Rhodoligotrophos defluvii: one gene and its partner. The protein of the gene in region 1 interacts with the protein of each later gene in a pairwise test. Links are inferred from orthologs where the notes say so. Each region holds a gene or a part of one and is shown on either strand. Other genes may lie near its edges.

The links.
Region 2: the proteins of mobA (region 1) and E4P09_RS24815 interact in binary tests that used the Escherichia coli proteins (3 or more experiments, as listed by UniProt). The link is inferred for Rhodoligotrophos defluvii from one-to-one orthologs.

Annotation. Positions count from the first base shown.
Region 1 is NZ_SZZM01000001.1:1,287,946-1,299,792, reverse strand. Bases 4,907-7,906 are described here. They hold mobA (molybdenum cofactor guanylyltransferase MobA), read right to left. Parts: upstream 6,731-7,906; coding sequence 6,083-6,730; downstream 4,907-6,082. Other genes in these bases: E4P09_RS06150 (NAD(P)/FAD-dependent oxidoreductase), read right to left, coding at 6,727-7,902; E4P09_RS06160 (L,D-transpeptidase family protein), read left to right, coding at 5,596-6,123; E4P09_RS06165 (response regulator transcription factor), read right to left, coding at 4,907-5,428. Outside these bases: tRNA uridine-5-carboxymethylaminomethyl(34) synthesis enzyme MnmG, read left to right, coding at 1-815; 16S rRNA (guanine(527)-N(7))-methyltransferase RsmG, read left to right, coding at 812-1,462; E4P09_RS06185 (ParA family protein), read left to right, coding at 1,466-2,281; E4P09_RS06180 (ParB/RepB/Spo0J family partition protein), read left to right, coding at 2,325-3,197; holA (DNA polymerase III subunit delta), read right to left, coding at 3,213-4,253; E4P09_RS06170 (cyclic nucleotide-binding domain-containing protein), read right to left, coding at 4,269-4,745; more of E4P09_RS06165, read right to left, coding at 4,742-4,906; E4P09_RS06145 (HpcH/HpaI aldolase/citrate lyase family protein), read left to right, coding at 8,015-8,893; E4P09_RS06140 (MaoC family dehydratase), read left to right, coding at 8,890-9,939; sdhC (succinate dehydrogenase, cytochrome b556 subunit), read left to right, coding at 10,063-10,458; sdhD (succinate dehydrogenase, hydrophobic membrane anchor protein), read left to right, coding at 10,463-10,891; sdhA (succinate dehydrogenase flavoprotein subunit), read left to right, coding at 10,906-11,847. UniProt on the Escherichia coli protein: Transfers a GMP moiety from GTP to Mo-molybdopterin (Mo-MPT) cofactor (Moco or molybdenum cofactor) to form Mo-molybdopterin guanine dinucleotide (Mo-MGD) cofactor.
Region 2 is NZ_SZZM01000009.1:1,560-13,267, forward strand. Bases 5,765-8,625 are described here. They hold E4P09_RS24815 (molybdopterin molybdotransferase MoeA), read left to right. Parts: upstream 5,765-6,521; coding sequence 6,522-7,730; downstream 7,731-8,625. Other genes in these bases: trpC (indole-3-glycerol phosphate synthase TrpC), read left to right, coding at 5,765-6,040; moaC (cyclic pyranopterin monophosphate synthase MoaC), read left to right, coding at 6,037-6,519; E4P09_RS24820 (MFS transporter), read left to right, coding at 7,989-8,625. Also shown: E4P09_RS24785 (SurA N-terminal domain-containing protein), read left to right, coding at 168-2,051; trpE (anthranilate synthase component I), read left to right, coding at 2,088-3,608; E4P09_RS24795 (anthranilate synthase component II), read left to right, coding at 3,605-4,189; trpD (anthranilate phosphoribosyltransferase), read left to right, coding at 4,198-5,214; more of trpC, read left to right, coding at 5,219-5,764; more of E4P09_RS24820, read left to right, coding at 8,626-9,620; E4P09_RS24825 (DUF3309 family protein), read left to right, coding at 9,789-9,947; E4P09_RS24830 (periplasmic heavy metal sensor), read right to left, coding at 9,982-10,431; E4P09_RS24835 (hypothetical protein), read right to left, coding at 10,428-10,835; E4P09_RS24840 (RNA polymerase sigma factor), read right to left, coding at 10,832-11,422; E4P09_RS24845 (hypothetical protein), read right to left, coding at 11,442-11,708. UniProt on the Escherichia coli protein: Catalyzes the insertion of molybdate into adenylated molybdopterin with the concomitant release of AMP.

The DNA of each region.
Region 1 (11,847 bases):
ATGCGACGTTGGAATGCAAGCGGCTTCCCGGCCTGTTTCTCGCGGGGCAGATCAATGGCACCACCGGGTACGAGGAGGCGGCGGCCCAAGGGCTGCTGGCCGGCCTGAATGCCGCGCGGACGGCTGGCGGCACGACGCCCGTCACGATTGACCGGGCGCAGGCCTATTTGGGGGTGATGGTCGATGATCTGGTTACGCGCGGGGTGACCGAGCCCTACCGCATGTTCACATCCCGGGCCGAATATCGGTTGTCCCTGCGAGCAGATAACGCAGACCAGCGTTTGACCGAGCTGGGCGACAGCTGGGGCATCGTCGGCGGGCAGCGCATGGCGAGCTATCGCGAGCGCAAGCGGATCCTCGATGTTTCACGTGAAATGGCCGAGAGCCATCGGCTTACACCGGATGAAGCCGCGCGCCACGGCATCAAAGTCAACCGCGATGGCATCCGCCGGTCGGTGCTCGACCTGCTCGGCATTCCCGGTATCACGATGGACGATGTGATCCGGGTATGGCCAGCCTTTGGCACGCTTCCTGCCTTTGCGCTGGAGCAGCTGGAGGCCACCGCGCTTTATTCCGGCTACTTGGCGCGGCAGCAGCAGGATGTGGAGGCGTTCCGGCGCGAGGAGAACCGCACTATTCCGGCCAACGTCGATTACGATGCGATTCCGGGACTTTCCACCGAGGTGAGGCATAAGCTGTCACGGGTGCGGCCGGCAACGCTGGGGCAGGCGAGCCGCATCGACGGGGTGACGCCAGTGGCCCTCACGCTGCTTCTCGCCCATATCCGGCGCGAGGACAGGCGCAAGAGCGCATGACGGCGCGCCCGGATTTTTCGCACCCGGAAGTGGTGGCGGAACAGTTCGGTGTTTCACGTGAATCCATGGCGCGGCTGCAGCGCTATGTGGATGTGCTGATTCGCTGGAACCGTTCCATCAACCTGATCGGCGCAAGCACGGCAGAGCATATCTGGCAGCGCCACATTGCCGATAGTCTGCAGCTTCGCCGCTTTCTCGACACCGAACAGTCTCTCGTCGATCTCGGTTCCGGGGCGGGTTTCCCTGGGCTCGCCCTTGCTCTTGCCTTTCCGGAGGGCTCGCCGGCTTTCGCCCATCTCATCGAAAGCAACCGCAAGAAAGCGGCTTTTCTGGCGAATGCCATCAGGATGACCGATGCGCCCGCTGGAGTCATACCGAAACGAATCGAAGAGGTCGACGTGACGGCGCTGGTGCCGCAGCCCGCAGTGGCGGTCGCCCGCGCGCTGGCGCCACTCGCCCGGCTGCTTCAGCTGGCGCAGGGTTTTCTTGGCGCAGGGCTTGGCGCGGTTTTTCTTAAGGGACAAGATGTGGAGAGCGAGTTGACCGAAGCAGCTAAATCTTGGAGAATCGACGCAGACGTTTATCCAAGCTTGGTTGACGCATCGGGTCGCATCCTGGTGATTCGCCAGGCTGTACACAGGAATTGAAGTATGACTGCTTCGCCCCCCCATTTCTCCCCACGCGTTCTCGCGGTGGCTAATCAGAAGGGTGGTGTCGGTAAGACCACGACGGCGATCAATCTCGGGACCGCCTTGGCCGCGGTGGGCGAGCAGGTGCTTATCATCGACTTGGACCCGCAGGGCAATGCGAGCACGGGGCTCGGCATCCCGCGAACGGCGCAAATGCGGTCGACCTATCACGTGCTGATAGGTGAAGCACGGCTGCACCACGTGATTGTCGAATCAGGCATACCCCGGCTCGACTGTGCGCCTTCCTCCATGGATCTGCTCGGGGCGGAGATCGAGTTGTCCGATTTCGACCGCAAGACCTTCCGGCTCGCCGATGCGATCAGCGTGCTCTCGCGGGAAACCGGCCTTCGCTACGACTACATCCTGCTGGACTGCCCCCCATCGCTGAACCTGCTGACCATTAATGCCTTCTGCGCGGCAGATGCGGTGTTCGTTCCGCTTCAATGCGAGTTCTTCGCGCTTGAAGGCTTGAGCCAGTTGCTCAAGACCGTGGAACGGGTGCGGGTCAACCTCAATCCACGCCTGGTCATCCAAGGCGTTGTGCTGACCATGTATGACCGCCGCAACAGCCTTTCGGAGCAGGTTGCGGAAGACGTACGTAGCGTGCTCGGCGACAAGGTCTATGAAACGGTCATACCACGCAACGTTCGCGTCTCCGAAGCGCCGTCCCACGGGAAGCCGGTGCTGCTTTATGACAACAATTGCATCGGGAGCCAGGCGTATATCCGGCTCGCATCCGAAATGATCCGCCGAGAACGCAACCTGAGAGTGGCTTGAGCGTATGCAGAACAGAGCGACCCTGTCCAGCGGTGAGGCCCCTATGGTCCAAGCACAGAAGAAGCGTCTCGGGCGGGGCCTGGCCGCCCTGATCGGCGATGGCGGCAGTGAGGAGGGCTTCATCCAGGGTGCCCGCAGCTTCCGCCAGCTGCCCATCGAACACCTGGTGCCGAGCCCACGAAATCCACGCAAGACCTTTCGGGACGATGACACGGACGAGCTCGTCGAGTCGGTGCGCAGCCGGGGCGTGCTGCAGCCGCTTCTGGTGCGGCCACTCGATGAAGGCCGCTATGAGATCGTGGCCGGCGAGCGGCGTTGGCGGGCGGCGCAGAAGGCGGGCATTTACGAGGTGCCGGTACTCATCCGGGAGCTCACGGACGCGGAAGCGCTCGAAGTGGCGCTGGTCGAAAACATCCAGCGGGAAGACCTCAACCCGGTAGAGGAAGCGGAAGGTTACCGGCAGCTGATGGAGCTCTATGGCTATACCCAGCAGCAGCTGGCGGATGCGGTGGGCAAGAGCCGCAGCCACATTGCCAATACCTTGCGGCTGCTGACTCTGCCACGGCCGGTCATCGAGCTGTTGGAGGGCGGGTCGCTGTCCGCGGGCCATGCTCGCGCTCTGATTGCGACCGACCGGCCGGAGGAGCTCGCCGAGCGAATCATCGCACAAGGCTTGAGCGTGCGTGACACCGAATCCCTGGCACGGGCCGTGCAAGAGGATAGACCGCGCACCGTAAAGCCGCGGAGGGCGGTGGCCAAGGATACGGATACGGTTGCGCTGGAGAAACGGCTGTACGAGGCGCTCGGGCTGGCGGTGACCATCACCCACCGGGGCGAACAGGGCGGAGACGTGCGCATCCGCTATAAGACGCTCGATCAGCTGGACCTGATCTGCCGGCGATTGGCGGGTTCCTGAACCCGCGGGCGGCTGTCAGGCCGCCGATGCCCGGCGGGCTTGCGCAGAGCGGGCCAGAGTCAGCAGAAGGCGCCCGACAAGCTCGTGATCAAGCCCCGCCATCTGGCGCGTGCGCCTTTCGCAATCGGCGATGGTGGCACCGGCTCCAAGCAGCGCCTCGAGCGGCCAGAGGGTGAGCTGGCGGGCAATCGCGGCTTGCCGCTTGAAGAAGATCGGCGGGCGGGCACCGGCCACCACATTCGCTGCTTGTGAACCCGAGCGCATCTGGACGCAGAGCCGCCGCAGCAGCGCGAGATGATTGGCCGCGCTGATGATGAGGGCGGCCGGCTGGGTGCCCGCATCCAGCAGGCGCGCGAGATGATGGTCGGCACCGACCATATCGCCGCCGAAGACGCAGTCCATGAGATCGTCGACCGCCAGATGCGAGGCATCGCCGGAGATTTGGGCAATGTCGGCCAGTTCGATGCGGCCACGGCCTTTCGCATACAAGCAGAGCTTCTCGATCTCGTTGCGGGAGAGCTGACGGTCGCTCCCAAGCAGGGCAGAAAAAGCCTCGAGCGCTTCGGGGCTGATGGTCAGGCCCTCGATCCGCAATGTCTCTTCGATCAGCCCACGAATATCAGCGTCGCTGTCCGCATAGCAGGCGATCGCGGCGGCATTGGGTGCCTGTTCAACCGCTTGCCTGAGCTTATCGGACTTCTTCAAATTCCCGGCTTCGATGACGACCAGGGTGTCGCCCTTGGCATGGGGAAGAAAATTCGCCACCGCCTTTGCCGTGTGCGCGCCAGCGCCGCGGACCCAGACCACGCGGCGGGTGCCGAGGAGCGAGATGGCGAGCGCCTCATCGGCAAGGCGAGCGGGGTCGGCCGCAAGGATCTCCTCGTCCAGCCGGGCGACGGTGAAGGGATCATCGACGGCGCCGGCAATGGCGCGCACCAGCATCTGGCAGCGCTCCCGCACCAGGCCTTCATCGCTGCCGTGGACGAGGACAACGTTGAATTCGGTGCCGGGCCGCTGGACGAAGCCTGTCGCGCGTGCCCCCTTCAGCTCGACCATGAAAAGTGGCTCCGCTCAGAGGCTGGAGAAGGATTTGGCGCGGCGAAAGGCGGATTCCACCTCGCGCAGATCACGGACGGACTCGTCCAGCCTGCGGGAAACGGCCGAGAGCACCAATTCCGCAAAATCGGGAAACTCTTCCGCAACCCGGTAGAAAAGCTCACGGGTCAACCGCAGGCAACGTACGTCCGTCTGCGCGATTGCGGTGAGGCTGTAGGGCAGGTCGGCCACCATGGCGGACTCACCAAGGCACGCCCCCGGCCCGACCAGGGTGCTGCTGTCCTCCGCCAGCTGGTCCGGTTCTGTTACGCGCGCCGTGCCGGTTTCAATGATATAGGCCTTTTGTCCGCGCTCCCCGCGGGCGATGATGGCATCGCCGGGCGCGAATGTTTCCGTATCCATGGCAAAGCCGAGGAGCTGCAAATGGGCATCCGCCGCATCGGAGAAGAGCGGTATACGCCGCAGCAGTTCGACCCGCGCCCTGACGCTCATGGAACGAGCTTATAGCCTCCTGCCTCGGTGACGAGCAATGCCGCGTTGGACGGATCGGCCTCGATCTTCTGCCGCAGCCGGTACACGTGGGTTTCCAGGGTGTGTGTCGTCACCCCGGCGTTGTAGCCCCAGACTTCGTGCAGCAGGACGTCGCGTCCGACAACCTTCTGCCCGGCGCGATAGAGATATTTCAAGATGGCGGCTTCCTTTTCGGTGAGCCGGATTTTCGAGTTGTCCTTGCGGACGAGCAGCTTGGCGCTCGGCCGGAACGTGTAGGGGCCGATGGTGAAAACCGCGTCCTCGCTCTGCTCATGCTGGCGCAGATGCGCCCGGATGCGGGCCAGAAGCTCGCCAAACCGGAACGGCTTCGTTACGTAATCATTGGCGCCGGACTCAAGACCGGTGATGGCGTCGGTCTCGCTGTCCTGGGCGGTCAGCATGATCACCGGCCCCTTGAAGCCGTCGGCGCGGATCTGCTTGCAGGCGTCGCGGCCGTCCTGGTCGGGCAAATTGACATCGAGCAACACGAGGTCCACGTGCTCGGAGCGAACGGCCTCCCTGGCACCCGTGGCATTCTCGCGCTCGCTTACATCGAATTCCTCGTGGAGAGCGAACTGCTCGAGAAGCGATTCGCGCAACGCGTCATCGTCGTCAACAACGAGAATTTTGGTCGTACTGGCCATAGGATATCGTTTTCACAAGAACCTGTTGAACGCGCCACTTACTAAAGTGCTCGTACGCCCCTGTTCAAGGAAGCCCATAATTCGGGCAAGATCAAGAATTTGCTCATTTTCAGAGGTGATGAGCGCGGCTAATATTCCGCCCCTCGTTGGCTGAGCCTGGTCATTGGATGCCCGCCCCGCTTAGAGAAGTCCGCCTGATCACCGTATCGCCGAGCAGCACAAAGGCGCGCCTGTGTCTCGGGCCGGTCGCGCCGCCCTGCGCCATCGGCCGCGGCGGGATCAGGATGCTGAAGCGCGAGGGCGACGGGGCAACCCCCATCGGCCTATGGCCTATGCGGTTCCTGCTTTACCGCCCCGACCGGGTGCCCTTGCCGGTGACCGGGCTTGAGGCTTGGGCGATCGCACCGGATGATGGCTGGTGCGACGATCCTCGCGACCGTCGTTACAACCGGCCGGTGCGCCTGCCCTATCCGGCCAGCGCCGAGGCCATGTGGCGCGAGGACCATCTTTATGACCTGGTGATTGTGCTCGGCTATAACGACGAGCCGGTGGTGCCGGGCAAGGGCAGTGCGATCTTCATGCATTTGGCGCGCCCAGGCTATGCGCCGACCGAAGGGTGCATCGCGCTGCGCCGGGACCATATGCTCAGCCTTCTCAGCCGCTGCGGACCGGAGACTGCCGTTCGGGTTGGCTAGACAGGATCAGTGCAGCCTGCCGGAGGTCTTCCGGCCGGTTGATGTTGAAGAACGGGTCGAAGGGCTCAGTTGGAAATTCGACCGTGCCGACATGCGGCTCATGCCGGCTTACCCAAGCCGCGACCTTTCTCATTCCGCTGGCAATCGCCTGCTCCAGATCGCGGAACAACGACAGGCGCCAAGCGGCGACCAAGTGATGCACACGGCCACCCGATGCAGCGCGCATGACCAGCGCGTCGCCCGCGCACCGCAGGAGCTGCTCGACCAGGTCGGCCGGAGGAAAGGGCGTGTCGCAGGGCAGGCTGACCAGCCATTTCGTATCCGGAACTAAACTGCTCGTCGCCCGCATTCCGGCCAAAAGGCCGCCGAGGGGACCGGCACGCGAAGCTTGATTCTCATCCGGAACGACCGGGAGGCCAAACTGACGGAACCGTTGCGCATCGCCATTGGCGTTGATGAGCAGGGCGGCCACCTGCGGCTGAAGCCGGCGGATGCCATGGGCGATGAGCGGCTCGCCGCCGAGATCGACCAGTGCCTTGTCCACGCCGCCCAGGCGCGAACCGCGGCCGCCGGCGAGGATTACACCGACAACCGCGTCCCTGGTCATACAACGTTCTTCTCGAACAGAGGCTCGCCCCGGCGGATACGGTCATAGGACAGCCGCGACAGGTCTATCGTCTGGTAGGCTCCATGCACGATCAGCTCGCTGATGGCACGCCCCGCCGCAGGGCCGTGCTGGAGGCCATGGCCGGAGGAGCCGTTCATGAGGTAGAGGTTATCGAAATCGGGATGGCGGCCGATGATCGCGTTCTGATCGAACGTGTTGTAGTCATAAAACCCGGCCCAGGCGCCGGTCGGCTTGATGGCCTCGAAGGCCGAGACCCGGGCCGCCAGGCGCGGCCAGATTTCCTCCTCGAACCAGTTGTGATTGACCTCAAGGTCAGAAGTATCCCATTCGCCTTCGAGGGGACCGAGCCCGGTGATGAAATGGGCACCTTCCGGACGGAAGTAGAGGCCGGTGGGCTCGATCGTCAGCGGGCAGCGCCCAGGCGCATCGCGGCAGTCGAACACGAAAACGAAGCGCTTGCGCCGCTCGACCGGCAGCTCGATGCTCAGCATGGCGCCGACCTTGCCCGCATCGGCCCCCGCCGCATTGATGAGGGTTCCGCAACCGATCCTGCGGCCATCGCTCAGCTCGACCGCTTCCACCTGGCCATCGCTCATGGCGAACCCCGTCACGGTGCCGGTGATCATGGATGCGCCCTTTGCCTGCGCAGCCTTGCGCATCAAGGTCATCAGACTGAAGGGATCGAGCCAACCCTCGCCACTGCGCCCGAAGGCGCCGGCGACCAGGCCCTCGGTCGACAACCAGGGAAAAGCCTCGTGCAGCTCCGCCTCGTTATAGAGCACGATGTCGGCACCGTAGGAGCGCTGCAGCTCCACGTTCTCCCGCAGGGTCTCCAGGCCGGTTTCCGAAGCGAGCATCAGATAGCCCTGCTCGCGGAAGCTCACATCCGCATCGGGGCCGAAGCGTTCTTTTAGCCTGCGGATGAACTGCAGGCCGTAAAGCGACATCTCGATGTTTTCCGGGGTGGAGAACTGCTGGCGCAGACCGCCGGCCGAGCGCCCGGTTGAGCATTCCGCAAAGCTCGTGTCCCGTTCGATGATGGCAACGGACCCGGTGAACAGGGGTTCATGGGTCAGGAAGTAGGCGGCGGCACTGCCCATTACGCCGCCACCCACGATCACCACATCGAAATAGGTGCTATCCGCTGTCATGACTGGTCAATCCGTCTAAGAGCTGCACGGCCGAGCTGCCTTGCCACTTGGCATGCGGTCCGTTGATCTATTACCGTCACGCACTTGCGAAAAATGGAAGGGGGCTCTTTGAATGATCATCCGGCCGCGCCGCAGCGTTCTCTACATGCCGGGGTCGAACAGCCGCGCCTTGGAAAAGGCCAAGTCGATCCCGGCCGATGCCTTGATTCTGGATCTCGAGGACGCGGTTGCGCCAGATGCCAAGGCGTCGGCGCGACAGCAAGTCACGGCGGCGGTGACCGGAGGAGGGTACGGCCGGCGCGAGCTGATCATCCGCATCAACGGGTTGGACACGCCGTGGGGCGAGGAAGATCTCACCGCGGCCATCGCTGCTTCGCCGGACGGCATCCTGCTGCCCAAGGTGAACGGTCCTGAGGATATAAGCGCGATCTCGGGCCGTATCGATCAGGCGGGCGCGCCGGACAAGGTGCGGCTATGGGCCATGATGGAGACGCCGCTCGCCATGCTGGATGCGGGCGCCATCGCGGCCGCGGCAGGCGGCAGCCGGCTCGTGTGCCTCGTGATGGGCACCAACGATCTTGCCAAGGAGACGCGCGCCGGCCTTGGCGAAGGCCGCGCCGCCATGGTGCCGTGGCTGATGACCTGCGTGGCGGCTGCCCGGGCCTATGGTCTCGATGTCATAGACGGCGTCTATAACGATTTTCGCAACGAGGAAGGCTTTGCGGCCGAGTGCCGACAGGGGCGCCTGTTCGGTTTCGACGGCAAGACGCTGATCCATCCTGGCCAGGTCGAGGTTGCGAACGAGGTGTTCCGTCCTGCCGAAAGCGAAATCGAGGCGGCGCGCAAGATCATTGCCGCGTTCGAGCGGCCCGAGAATGCCGCGAAAGGGGCGATCGAGCTCGATGGACGGATGGTGGAACGGCTGCATTGCGAGGTCGCCCGCCGGGTTGTCGCCATGGCGGATGCCATCGCCGAGCGGGATGCCGCGTGATGAAGACCAACCCGGGCAACTTCTTCGAGGATTTCCGCATCGGCCAGGTGATCCGGCATGCGACGCCCCGCACGGTCACCGAGGGCGATACGGCGCTCTATACGGCGCTCTATGGCGCGCGCTTCGCGGTGCAGTCGTCCGATGCCTTCGCCAAAGCGGTGGGCTATCCGCGTCGTCCGGTCGACGACCTGCTCGTGTTCCACATCGTCTTCGGCAAGACCGTGCCGGACATCTCGCTCAATGCGGTGGCTAATCTCGGCTATGCGGATTGCCGGTTCACCCGCCCCGTATTCACGGGCGACACCCTGTCGGCGCAATCGGAGGTGATCGGGCTCAAGGAGACATCCAGCGGCAAGACGGGTGTCATCTATGTGCGATCCGAGGGCTTCAACCAGCATGGCGAGCTGGTGCTGAGCTACATTCGGTGGGTGATGGTGCGAAAGCGCGATGAAAGGTCGCAAGTGGGCGAGCAGAGCGTGCCGCAGCTCGCCCCGGCGGTTGCGCCGACTGCGTTCGGCCATGCGCTGCCCCAGATCGCGGGCCGGCAGTGGGATGACGCCCTCTCGGGCTCGAGCGCGCGCTGGGCGGACTATTCGGCCGGCGAGCGCATCGACCACGTGGACGGCATGACCGTGGAAGAAGCCGAGCACATGCTGGCCACTCGGCTCTATCAGAATACGGCCAAGGTCCATTTCAACCAGCATTCGGAAGCGAAGGGGCGGTTCGGACGCCGGCTGATCTATGGCGGCCACGTCATCTCGCTCGCCCGGGCCTTATCCTTCAACGGCCTGGCAAATGCCTTCCACATCGCCGCGATCAATGGTGGACGGCATGTGGCACCGCTGTTTGCCGGCGGCACCGTCTATGCCTGGTCGGAGATCGTCGACCGGCAGCCTCTGCCCGAACGGCAGGATGTCGGCGCGCTCCGCATCGTGACTTTCGCGACGTGCGACAGGCCCTGTTCCGATTTCCCGGGCAAGACGGACCAAGGACACGAGGATGGCGTTATCCTCGAGCTTGATTACTGGGCGTTAATTCCCTGCTGACCGCGCACATGCGAGGATTGCGAGAATTGCATAAGCCGGCTCCCCAATTTGACTTGAGTTGAGACCAGTTCTAAACGAAAACGTCGCTCACATTCCCGTGGGTGATGCAAGCCTCCAGACCGGATGACCATGAGGACAGTGGACCGCCCCCTCTCGCCCCATCTGCAGATCTTCCGCCCATGGATCACCATGATGATGTCGATCGCCCATCGCATCACCGGCGGGGCGCTCTATTTCGGCACCGCGCTGCTGGCTTGGTGGCTTTTGGCAGCGGCCACCAGCGACCGGGCGTTCGAGGCTGCCCAGTGGTTCTTCGGGTCGTGGCTCGGCCTGCTCATCCTGTTCGGCTATACCTGGACCGAGATCCACCACATGCTGGGCGGCATCCGCCATCTGATTTGGGACACGGGGCAAGCCATGGACCGGCGCTCCGCCAGCCTCATTGCCTGGCTGACGCTGATCGGCTCGCTCGGGCTCACCCTGCTCGTCTGGGCCGGCATCTACCTCCTGAGAGGATGAGGGCATGAGGATCAGAACACCTCTCGCACGGGTGCGCGGCCTGGGCGCGGCCCATCGCGGTACCGATCATTGGGTGTGGCAGCGCATCACGGCCATCGCGAATATTCCGCTCGTGCTGTTCGGCGCCGTCACCATCGTGGCGAATATCGGCGCAACCCGCGCCGAGATGATGGCTTGGGTGGGCCATCCCCTGGCCGCGATCGCCCTCATCGCCCTCATTCTGTCGGTGACCTATCACATGCGCCTCGGCATGCAGGTGATCATCGAGGACTATGTACATTCCGAGGGGCTGAAGGTGCTGGCGCTGCTGGCCAACACCTTCTTCTCGATCGCCGTGGCGCTGGTGTCGCTCTTTGCCATCGTCAGCATCGCCGTAAGCGCAAACCTTTCGCAGGTGCCGCCGGCCGCCGTGCCGGCCGCAACAGCAAGCTGATTGGGATCACAGGAATGGCCAGCAACGGACAAAACGGCGAGGGCACAGGCCCAGCTCCGAAGTCCTTCAATATCGGCGGGCGCGCCTATCCCATAACGGACCACACCTTCGACGTGGTGGTGGTCGGCGCCGGCGGCGCCGGCCTGCGCGCCACTCTCGGCTGCTCGCAGGCCGGCCTGCGCACGGCCTGCATCACCAAAGTGTTCCCCACGCGCTCGCATACGGTGGCCGCTCAGGGCGGCGTTGCCGCCTCGCTCGGCAATATGGGGCCGGACGACTGGCGCTGGCATATGTACGACACGGTGAAGGGGTCGGACTGGCTGGGCGACCAGGACGCGATCGAGTATCTCTGCCGGCAGGCACCCAAGGCCGTCTACGAGCTGGAGCATTTCGGCCTGCCCTTCAGCCGTACCGAGGATGGCCGCATCTACCAGCGGCCGTTCGGCGGCATGACCACCTATTTCGGCGAGGGGCCGCCGGCTCAGCGCACCTGCGCAGCCGCCGACCGTACGGGCCACGCCATGCTGCACACGCTTTATGGCCAGTCGCTACGCTATTCGGCGGAGTTCTTCATCGAGTATTTCGCGCTCGATCTGATCATGGAGGACGGTGCGTGCCGCGGGGTGATGGCGCTGTCCATGGCTGACGGCACGATCCACCGCTTCCGCGCTCACAAGACAATCCTGGCCACGGGCGGCTATGGCCGGGCCTACTTCTCCTGCACGTCCGCCCATACCTGCACGGGCGACGGCAACGCCATGGTGCTGCGGGCCGGCTTGCCGCTGCAGGATATGGAATTCGTGCAGTTCCACCCGACCGGCATCTACGGCGCCGGCGTGCTGATCACCGAGGGCGTGCGCGGTGAGGGGGGCTATCTCACCAATTCCGAAGGCGAGCGCTTCATGGAGCGCTATGCACCTTCGGCGAAGGACCTCGCCTCGCGCGACGTGGTCTCG
Region 2 (11,708 bases), on another replicon or contig:
GCCCTGGCCGCCCATATCATGCCGTTGACCGCGGCAGGCTTGCGTCTGCCGCGGCATTGGTGTTTATGCGCGGATAGCGCAGAATGGGCGATAGCGGCCAAGATGCCGGCGAGTGCCAGTTGAAACGAGCTCTTAGACGTCGGGACTGACGAGATATGCTCACAACAATGCGAAGCAAAGTGGCCGGATGGGTGGCCAAGGCATTCATTGGTCTGATCGCCATGAGCTTCGCCGTCTGGGGCGTGGCCGACATGTTCACGGGTCCGCGCAACCGCGCGCTTGCCACCGTCGGCGACCGCGAGATCAGCCAGGAGCAGTTCCAGGACACCATGCAGCAGCGGCTTCGCATGATGTCCCAGCGTCTCGGCCGGCCGATCTCCGTCCAGGAGGCGCGGCAATCCGGCTTCGACCTGCAGGTCCTGAATGATCTCATCCGGCAGACCGCGCTGGAGGTGCAGGCCCGCAATCTCGGGCTCGAGGTCCCGGATCTGGCAGTCGCGCAGCGTGTGGCGCAGATCCCTGCCTTCCGCAACGCCCAAGGCCAGTTCGACCGCAGCACATTCCTGCAGGTGCTGAGGGCCAACAACCTGACCGAGCAGCAGTTCATCGCCATCGAGCGCGCCGACCTGCTGAGGGAGGCGGTCGCCAGCACCATCGATCGCAACTTCAAGGTGCCAGAGACCTTGGTCCGGGCGGCTCACGAATTCCAGAACACCGAGCGTTCCGGCAAATATCTCACCCTGCCACTGGCCATGGCCGGCGACGTTCCGCCGCCCACCGATCAGGAGATCCAGGCCTATTACGAGGACCACAAGCGCACCTTCACCGCACCCGAGTTCCGCACCCTGACGGTGGTGAGGCTCGAGCCGGCCGACATCGCCGATCAAGTCACCATTTCCGACGCGCAGCTGGAGCAGGCTTACAAGCAGCGTATCGCCGAGTTCACCACGCCGGAGCGGCGCACCGTTCTGCAGATCCCGTTCAAGGACGAGGCCGAGGCCAAGGCGGCGCGCGCCCAGCTGCAGACCGGCGCCGATTTCGAGACCTTCGCCAGGGAGCGCGGCCTCACGGAAGCGGACTATAGTCTCGGCACCGTCACCAAGAACCAGATCCCGGACGAGTCCCTGGCCGATGCGGCCTTCTCCCTGCAGCCGGGCCAGATCAGCCAGCCGGTGGAGGGCCGCCTCGCGGTGGTGCTACTGAAGGTCACCAATGTCGAGCCCAGCGTGGTGAAGCCGCTCGCCGAGGTGCGCGACCAGCTTCTCCAAACCCTGAAGCTGGAGCACGCGCGCGAGGAGATCGCCGCCATGTATGACCGCTTCGAGGACGAGCGGGCGAGCGGGCTGAGCTTGCGCGAAGCGGCGGAGAAGCTGGACTTGCCCGTCCTCCAGGTGGATGCGATCGACCGCTCCGGCAATGGCCCGGACGGCAAGCCGGTGGCCAATGTGCCGGTGCGCGACAAGCTGGTTGCCGCCGCCTTCGACAGTGACGTCGGCGTCGAGAACGACGCGATAGCCACCGATGACGAGGGCTATGTCTGGTTCGAGGTGGTCGAGGTGACGCCCGAGGCGGTGAAGCCGCTGGACGAGGTGCGCACCGAGATCATCGGCCTGATCAGCGCCGAGCGCCGCCGCGAAGCACTGGAGCAGAAGGCGCGCGACCTCGCGGCGGAACTGCGCGACGGCACCAAAACCATGGAGCAGCTGGCGCAGGAACTCTCCGTGCCCGTTGCGACGACGCCGCTGCTGAAGCGCACGGGCGAGGTGCCAAATTTCGGCAAGCCTGCCGTGGCGTCCCTCTTCTCGACCCCGATCGGTGGCGCCGGCGTGGCCTTTGACCCCGCCAGCAACGTTGCGCAGATCATCCGACCGACCGAGGCCAAGCTGCCGGAATTCGATCCCGACGGCGCCCAGGCCAAGGCCTTCGCGCAGGCTTTGAGAGGCAGCATGGCCGAGGACCTGTTCGGCCAATATGTGAGCAGCCTCGAACGGGAGATCGGCGTCACGGTCAATAACGAGCTTTGGTCGAGCATCACCGCACCGCAATCGTGACCGCTCGTTCCAACCTCATTTCGAAGACGTGACATCATGCCGACCGAAGCCGAATTCGAAAACTTCGCGCGCCTTTATGACCAGGGCGCCGCGCAGGTCGTATCCACCCGCCTGGTCGCCGATCTCGAAACCCCCGTCGCGGCCATGCTCAAGCTGGCCCGCGACGAGCGCTACAGCCTCCTGCTCGAGTCCGTCGAGGGCGGTGCCGTGCGCGGCCGCTACTCGATCATTGGCCTGAGGCCCGACATCGTCTGGCGGGTGCGCGACGGCAAGGCGGAGATCAATCGCCAGGCCCTGGCCAAACCGGACGGCCCGTTCACACCGCTGGACGAGGAGCCGCTGACCGCGCTCCGCAGCCTCATGACGGAATCGCGCATCGACTTGCCCCGTGATCTGCCGCCCATGTCCGCCGGCGTGTTCGGCTATATGGGCTATGACATGGTGCGCCTGATGGAGCGCCTGCCCGAGCCCGGTCCCGACGTGCTCGGCGTGCCTGACGCCATCCTGGTGCGGCCGACGGTGATGGCCATCTTCGATGCCGTCAAGGACGAGGTCACCATCGTCACCCCCGTCTTCCCCAAGCCCGGCCTTTCGGCCAAGGCGGCCTATGCCCAGGCCGCCGAGCGGCTGGCGGAGGTGACCGCCTCCCTCGACCGGCACTTGGACCATGGCATGCGCGAGCGCTGCGATGCGGCCGCCATTGCTGCGCCGGTGTCAAACACGCCGCCGGAAGAGTTCAAGGCCATGGTGCGCCGCGCCCAGGACTACATCCTCGCCGGCGACATCTTCCAGGTGGTGCTGAGCCAGCGGTTTGAGACCGCGTTCTCGCTCAGCCCCTTCTCGCTCTACCGCGCCCTGCGTCGGGTCAACCCCTCGCCCTTCCTCTATTTCCTCAATTTCGAGGATTTCTCCCTGATCGGCTCGAGCCCCGAGATCCTGGTCAGGGTTCGCGACGGCAAGGTGACCATCCGTCCGCTGGCCGGGACTCGGCCGCGTGGCGCCACCCCTGCGGAAGACGACGCGCGGGCGAAGGAGCTGCTGGCCGATCCGAAGGAACGCGCCGAGCACCTCATGCTCCTTGACCTCGGGCGCAACGACGTAGGCCGCGTCGCCAAGATCGGCTCCGTCACGGTCACCGACCAGTTTGCCCTCGAATTCTATAGCCAGGTGATGCATATCGTCTCCAATGTCGAAGGCCGGCTCGACGAGCGCTATGATGCGATCGCCGCCCTGGTCGCCGGCTTTCCCGCCGGCACGGTATCGGGCGCACCGAAAGTGAGAGCCATGGAGATCATTGCCGAGCTCGAGCGCGACAAGCGCGGCCCCTACGCCGGCTGCGTCGGCTATTTCTCGGCCAATGGCGACATGGACACTTGCATCGTGCTGCGCACGGCCCTGGTCAAGGATGGCAAGATGTATGTGCAGGCCGGTGCCGGCGTCGTGGCCGACAGCGACCCCGAGGCCGAGCTGCAGGAATGCGTGAACAAGGCGAAGGCGCTGTTCCGCGCCGCCGAGGAGGCGGTCCGTTTCGCCGGAGAGGCGAGGATGGGACAATGATCATTCTCATCGATAACTACGACAGCTTCACCTATAACCTCGTGCACTATCTCGGCGAGCTCGGCGCCGAGGTGCGCGTCTTTCGCAACGACGCGATCACCGTGCCCGAAGTGATCCAGGCGGCCCCGGATGCCATCGTGCTCTCTCCTGGGCCCTGCACGCCCAACGAGGCCGGCATCTCCGTCGAGCTCATCGAGAAGGCCGGTGCCAGTATACCGGTCCTCGGGGTGTGCCTCGGCCACCAGGCCATCGGCCAGGTCTATGGCGGCAGGGTAGTACGCGCGCCGAAGGTGATGCACGGCAAGCTGTCCACCATCCACCATTCCGGACGTGGCGTGTTCCGCGGCATCAACGATAACTTTCAGGCGACCCGCTATCACTCCCTCATCGTCGAGCGGGACACCCTGCCCGACAGCCTTGAGGTCACTGCCGAGACCGACGACGGCGTCGTCATGGGGCTGCAGCACAGGCAGCACCCCGTCTATGGCGTGCAGTTCCACCCGGAAAGCATCGCCTCGGAATATGGCCATCAGCTGCTGCGCAACTTCCTCGACCTTGCGCAGCGTGCCAAAGCGGCCTGAGCGGCGTCATGGCGGATCTCAAACCCTTGATCGCCAGGGTCGCTGAAGGCCGCTCCCTCACCCGCGAGGAGGCCAAGCAGGCCTTCGACATCATGATGTCCGGCGAGGCGACGCCCACCCAGATCGGCGGCCTGCTCATGGCCCTCAGGGTGCGCGGCGAGACGGTGGACGAGATCACCGGCGCAGTCGAAACCATGCGCGCCAAGATGACCCGGGTGGCCGCGCCGGCTGACGCCATCGACATCGTCGGCACCGGTGGCGACGGCGCCCGCACCTACAACATCTCCACCTGCGCGGCTCTCGTCACCGCCGGCTGCGGGGTCAAGGTCGCCAAGCACGGCAACCGGGCCCTGTCCTCGAAATCCGGCGCCGCCGATGCCTTGGCCGCGCTCGGGGTGAATATCGAGGCCTCGCCCGAGACCATCGCCCGCTGCATCGAGGAAGCCGGCGTCGGCTTCATGTTCGCCCCGTCCCATCACGCCGCCATGCGCCATGTGGGCCCGAGCCGGGTCGAGCTCGGCACCCGCACCATTTTCAACCTGCTCGGTCCCCTGTCCAACCCGGCCGGGGTGCGCCGTCAGGTGGTCGGCGTCTTCGCCCGGGAGTGGCTGGAGCCCCTCGCCCAAGTGCTGCGCAATCTCGGCACGGAGCGGGTCTGGGTCACCCATGGCGCCGATGGGCTCGACGAGGTCACCACCACCGGGCCAACCTATGTGGCCGAGCTCAAGGACGGCGCCGTCCGCACCTTCGAGATCACCCCCGAAGACGCTGGCCTCCCCCGTGCGAGCTTGGATGCCTTGCGCGGCGGCGAAGGCGCCGAGAATGCGCGCGCCATCCGCGACGTCCTCGCCGGACATCCCGGCCCGTTCCGTGATATCGTGCTTTTGACCAGCGCGGTCGCGCTGCTGGTGGCCGATGAGGTGTCCTCGCTGGGCGAAGGTGTCGAGCGGGCAGCGGCCTCCATCGACAGAGGTGCCGCTGCCGCCGTGCTGGAACGGCTGGTTTTCGTATCGAACGGACGATAGCGCCATGGCCACCATCCTCGACGAGATCGCAGCCTACAAGCGCGAGGAAGTCGCCGCAGCGAAACGGGCAAGGAGTTTCGCCGACCTCGATCGCGAGGCCCGTGCTTGCCCCACACCCCGCGGTTTTGCCACCGCCCTGCGCGAGAAGCTCGCGGCGGATGCTTACGGTCTCGTCGCCGAGATCAAGAAGGCCAGCCCGTCCAAGGGCCTCATCCGCGCCGATTTCGACCCGCCCAGCCTTGCCCGCGCCTACGAGGCGGGCGGTGCCGCCTGCCTCTCCGTGCTCACCGACACACCGTCCTTCCAAGGCCATCCGCGCTTCCTTACCGAGGCGCGCAACGCGACTGCCCTGCCCGCCCTGCGCAAGGACTTCATGCTCGATCCCTATCAGGTGGCGGAGGCCCGTGCTTGGGGCGCCGACTGCATCCTGATCATCATGGCCATGGTGGATAATGCGCTTGCCGCGGAGCTCGAACAGGCCGCCCTAAGCTACGGAATGGATTCACTCATCGAGGTTCATGACGAGGCCGAGCTCGACCGCGCTCTCGAGCTCTCCTCGACCCTGATCGGCATCAACAACCGCAACCTCAAGACCTTCGACGTGTCGCTCGCCACCACCGAGCGCCTCACGCCCCGCATCCCCGGCGACCGCCTCGTCATTGCCGAAAGCGGCTTGAGCACGACAGTCGATCTCGCGCGCCTCGCCCGCATTGGCGCCCGCTGCTTCCTCGTGGGCGAAAGCCTCATGCGCCATGGCGATGTGGCGGCCGCCACCCGGCAGCTTCTCGGCCTTGCACCGGCCCAATCGACCGTGGCTGTGCCATGAGCAACCCCCGCCTCACCCATCTCGATGAAAAGGGCGAGGCGCGCATGGTGGACGTGTCCGACAAGGCCGTCACCACCCGTGTTGCGACTGCCGCCGGCAGCGTGTGGATGAAGCCCGAGACCCTGGACCTGATCCTGTCGGGCGAGATCCAGAAGGGCGATGTGCTCGCCACCGCCCGTATCGCCGGCATCATGGCCGCCAAGCGCACCCATGAATTGATCCCGCTCTGCCATCCCCTGGCCATCACCAAGGCCGAAGTCACTCTCACGCCCGATAGCAACGCCTCGCGCATCGATGTGACTGCCACCGTCAAGGTCGACGGCAAGACAGGCGTGGAAATGGAAGCGCTCACAGCCGTCTCCGTCGCCTGTCTCACCCTTTACGACATGTGCAAGGCGGTGGACCGCGCCATGCGCATCGGCGACATAAGGGTGGTCGAGAAGACCGGCGGCAAATCCGGCCCCTATCGGGAGGCCTGACCATGGCCGGGCCGCTGCTGCCGGTTGAGGAAGCGCTCGCCCGGGTGCTGGACGGGGTTGCGCCCATGCCCGCCGAGCAGGTGCCCCTCGATGAGGCCTGGCAGCGCACCTTGGCGGACGATGTCATCGCCACCCGCGACCAGCCGCCCTTCGATGCCTCGGCCATGGATGGCTATGCGGTGCGCGGCGATGATGTCGACCAAAAGACCCCCCGCCTTTCCGTCATCGGCACCGCGCAGGCCGGCCACGCCTTTCGCGATACGCTCGGCCCGGGCCAGGCGGTGCGCATCTTCACTGGCGCGCCACTGCCCGATGGCGCCGATACGGTCGTCATTCAGGAAAACACCCGCCGCGAGGGCGACGCGGTCGTCCTCACCGAGCCCGGCCAGCGCGGCCGACACGTGCGCCGCCGCGGGCTCGATTTTCGTGCCGGTGATGTGCTGATCCCCGCCGGTGTCCGGCTCAATGCCCGCCATATCGGCCTTGCCGCAGCAGCAAATCATGGGATGCTTGCGGTGAGGCGGCGCCCGCGCATCGCCATCCTGTCGACCGGCGATGAGCTCGTTCCACCCGGCGGCAATCCGCGCGCCGATCAGATCATTTCCTCCAATGATCGCGCCCTGGCGGCTTTCGCGCGTGCCATGGGCGCTGAACCCATCGATCTCGGCATTGCCGGAGACAGCCTGCAAGCCCTGGACGAGGCCATCGGCCGCGGGCTCCATGCGGACGTGCTCGTGACCATCGGCGGCGCGTCCGTCGGCGAGCGCGACCTGGTACAGCAGGCGCTGACGGCGCGGGGCCTCGCCCTCGATTTCTGGCGAATCGCCATGCGCCCCGGCAAGCCGCTGATGTTCGGCCGCCTTCCCTCGACACGCGTCCTGGGCCTGCCCGGCAATCCCGTATCTGCCCTGGTCTGCGCCCGCATCTTCCTGAGACCGCTGATCGCCGCCCTGCTCGGCCGCCCCCATCGGGACGAGCTGGAAATGCTGCCGCTCGCCAAGTCGCTTCCCGAAAACGATCAGCGGCAGGACTATCTCCGGGCCCGCTTCGTGCACCGGCCGGACGGCAGCCTCGCCGTCGAGCCGTTCAGTCTCCAGGACAGTTCGCTGCAGCAGAGCTTTGCCGCCGCCGATTGCCTCGTCATCCGCCGCCCCTTCGCGCCCGCCGCCCCCGCGGGCAGCCTGGCGGAGATCCTCCGGCTGGATTTTTGAGCCAGCCCCGGCTTCCTCCCCGGGCCACCAACAAGCCTACAACCTCATACCAACGTCGAATCGCATTAACAGTTTGTAATGTTATTATGATGCTTGGGCCCGTCGAAGAAATCGGCCGGCTACCGGATTGCTGTTGCCAGTTCCAGAACAATAAAGTCGTTCGGTCAACCGGGCGATTAACGGGTGGATACCGGAAGGAGTGTCTTCATGACTGTCGACTCCTCATATGTTGGCGGACAATCTGCCGGCACGCAAAAGATGAGCGCCGAAGACAAGAAGGTTATCTTCGCCTCTTCACTTGGCACAGTCTTCGAGTGGTATGACTTCTACCTTTACGGATCGCTATCCGCGATCATCGCGGCGCAGTTCTTCTCTGGCGTCAATCCGACGGCAGCCTTCATCTTCGCCCTGCTGGCCTTTGCCGCCGGCTTCGCGGTGCGTCCATTCGGCGCCATCTTCTTCGGCCGGCTGGGCGATCTGGTCGGCCGCAAGCACACCTTCCTGATCACCATCGTGATCATGGGCCTGTCCACCTTCTTGGTGGGCATCCTGCCGACCTATGCCTCCTGGGGCGTGCTCGCGCCGGTGATCCTCATCGTCCTGCGGCTGCTGCAGGGCCTGGCGCTGGGCGGCGAATACGGCGGTGCCGCCACCTACGTGGCGGAGCATGCACCCCGCAACCGCCGCGGCTTCTACACGAGCTGGATCCAGACCACGGCCACGCTGGGCTTGTTCCTGTCATTGCTGGTCATTCTCGGCATCCGCACCTCCATCGGCGAGGAGGCATTCCGGGACTGGGGATGGCGTATTCCCTTCCTGCTGTCCATCATCCTGCTCGGCATCTCCGTCTGGATAAGGTTGCAGCTCAACGAGAGCCCGGCCTTCCAGCGCATGAAGGCTGATGGCAAGGGGTCCAAGGCGCCGCTCAAGGAAAGCTTCGGCCAGTGGTCGAACCTGAAGATCGTCATCCTTGCCTTGCTCGGCCTCACCGCCGGCCAGGCGGTGGTCTGGTACGCCGGCCAGTTCTACGCCCTGTTCTTCCTTACACAGATCCTCAAGGTCGACGGCGCCAGCGCCAACATCATGATCGCCATCGCGCTGGCCATCGGCACGCCGTTCTTCATCCTGTTTGGCTGGCTCTCCGACAAGATCGGCCGCAAGCCGATCATCATGGCCGGGTGCCTTCTGGCGGCGTTGACCTATTTCCCGATCTTCAAGGGCCTCACCCATTTCGTGAACCCGGCGCTTGAGGCGGCCCAGGCCTCCGCTCCCGTGACCGTCGTCGCCAATCCCGACGAATGCTCGTTCCAGTTCAATCCGGTCGGCACGGCAAGCTTCACCAGCTCCTGCGATATCGCCAAGTCGGTGTTGGCGGCGTCATCCGTGAACTATGAGAACGTCTCGGCCCCCGCGGGCACCGTGGCCTCGATCAAGATCGGCGACCAGGAGATCCCGAGCTTCAACGGCACCGGCCTGCCGGCGGATCAGCTGAAGGCGCAGCAGGACGCGTTCAAGAAGACGGTGACGGAGGCGATCACGGCCGCCGGCTACCCGACCAAGGCCGATCCGGCCCAGATCAATCGCGTGATGACCGTGATCCTCCTGACCATTCTGGTCATCTACGTCACCATGGTCTACGGTCCGATCGCGGCAGCCCTGGTCGAACTGTTCCCGACCCGCATCCGCTACACCTCCATGTCGCTGCCCTATCACATCGGCAATGGCTGGTTCGGCGGGTTCCTCCCTCCCACGGCCTTCGCCATCGTGGCCGCGACCGGCAATATCTATTCCGGCCTGTGGTACCCGATCGCCGTTGCGGTGATGACCCTGGTGATCGGCATGCTGTTCCTGCCGGAAACCAAGGACCGCGACATCTACGCCAACGACTGAGCGCTCTCTCGCGTCGGCACCCGCGCCCCGCCCTCCACGGCGGGGCGCTTCGTTTCCCGCCCCTCCGCACGCCCGGTGGCGCGGAACTTTCTACGCCGCTTGCCCGTTTTCCCAGCCGGACAGCCCCCGACCAAGCCGCTCTCGGGGGCGAGTTCCGGGAGATACCACATGGAAATCGGCACCATCCTGCTCATTATCTTGATTCTTTTGCTGATCGGCGCTGTGCCGGCCTGGCCCTACAGCCGCGGCTGGGGCTATGCACCCGGAGGGGTCATCGGGGTCATCCTCATCATCGTCCTGATTCTGGTCCTCCTGGGGCGGATCTAGCGCCTTCCCGCGACCGGCATAGCCGGTTCGCGGACTATTCCTCGCGCAACTCGAAGCGGTCGCCGAACTGCGCAGGCGGTCTGATCGACTGGCGCTCCGCGGCCGGCGCGGCCTCGATGCTCGCGAGCAGCGCATTCTGCAGCAGCGCCTGGACTGTGCTGATCCTGTCCCTGACCTCCGCCATGGTCCGCGCGAGAACCGCCCTGTCGAGCGGATCGGCGCGCATCTGTGCAAACATGGCTTGCCGCGCCTGGCGCAACTCGGCCACGGCCTCCATGAGTTCGGCGCGTTCCGCAATGAGCCGGCGCATCACATCCCGGCGAATGGCCGGGGGATAGGCTTCGAGCACCCTGCCGGCGGCCACCGCGACCCGACGTTCGGTCAGGTGGCCACCCAGCATGGCGCCGGCGGCGAACAGATTGAAGCAGATCGACACGAGCAGCGCCGCCGCCAGAGCCATGGTCGATCGGGACGTCCTGGTCACAGCAGCCCTCCAATGTCGCCTTGACCCGCGGCGAGCGCAATGAAGGACAAGGGCACGCCGAGCACGTCTTCCGGCGCCAGCGTCTGCAGCATCAGTACGACGCCCGCCACGAAGGAGAGCGCCGACAAGCTCGCGCCGGCGATCCAGAAGCTCTTGCCCGGGCGCCAGCCCGCTTCCGCCGCGTCAACGGCCGACAAGACCCGGCCAATGTCCGCCGCACCGAACGGCTGCGGCTGGACCGCCGCACGAAGCTGCCGCTCCCAGGCCCGAAAATCAGCCAGGAGCGCTGCACAAGCCGGGTCTTCGCTCACCAAGGCCTGCGCCTGTGATCGCAATTCATCGGGCCATAGAGCGAAATTGGCACCCAACCGTAAAAGCGCTGCCTCGAACTCATCTCTGCTCATAGCGCCGTCTCCCTGCTCATCCTGCTGCGCAGTGTGCGGCGGGCCCGCACCAGCAACTGCTCCGCTGCGCCCTCGCTGATGCCGAGAATCCCGCCAATTTCCGCATTGCTTCGCTCGCCCTGAATGGCCAGCAGGAGGGCGAGCCGCTGTTTTTGCGGCAAGCTGCGGATGAGGCGGGCGGTCGCCGCCAGATCCTCGCGGCCGCCGAGCGCATCGAGCGCGCTCGGCCGTTCGTCCGGTGGCTCCACCGCGGCGCCGAAGGGCAGCCATCGGCGGAGGCGCTGCCGGCGGGCGAGGTCGAGGCAGCGGTTCACCACCACGCGATACAGCCAAGTCGTGAAGCTGGCTGGGCCCGGCCGCCACGCGTCGGGCCGGCGCCAGAGCAGCAGGAACACGTCCTGGGTAATGTCGTCCGCGTCCGCTGCCCGGCCACTGAACGCGAGCGCCAGTCCGCGGACGCGCCCGCCATGCCGCTGCATCAGCATGGTGAAGGCCCGCCGGTCGCCAGCCGCAACCTTGGCGAGAAGCGCCTCGTCCGAAGCTGAGTCATCGGCCGGCCCAGCCACGTCGTTTGCCGCCTCCCGCATCTCGCCGCCGCCCTGGCCATCACCAGTGGCGCCAGACCCGCCGGGTCACATAGGTGTTTCCTGCCGGGCCGGTCACCCTCGAGTACCGATAGCTGCGGTATGGCCCATGGACAACACGGCTTGACCGCGACCACGTGGCGCCGCCCGGCCCGGTGGTGGTGACGTGGCGGCTGCAGCCATAGGGCCCACAGCGGGAGGTCTTGCTGCGGCTCGCTCCATCCGGACCCACGCTGTGGACGTGCCGGTCGCATACGCCCCCTGAGCAATGGCCGCTGACCGACCGGCT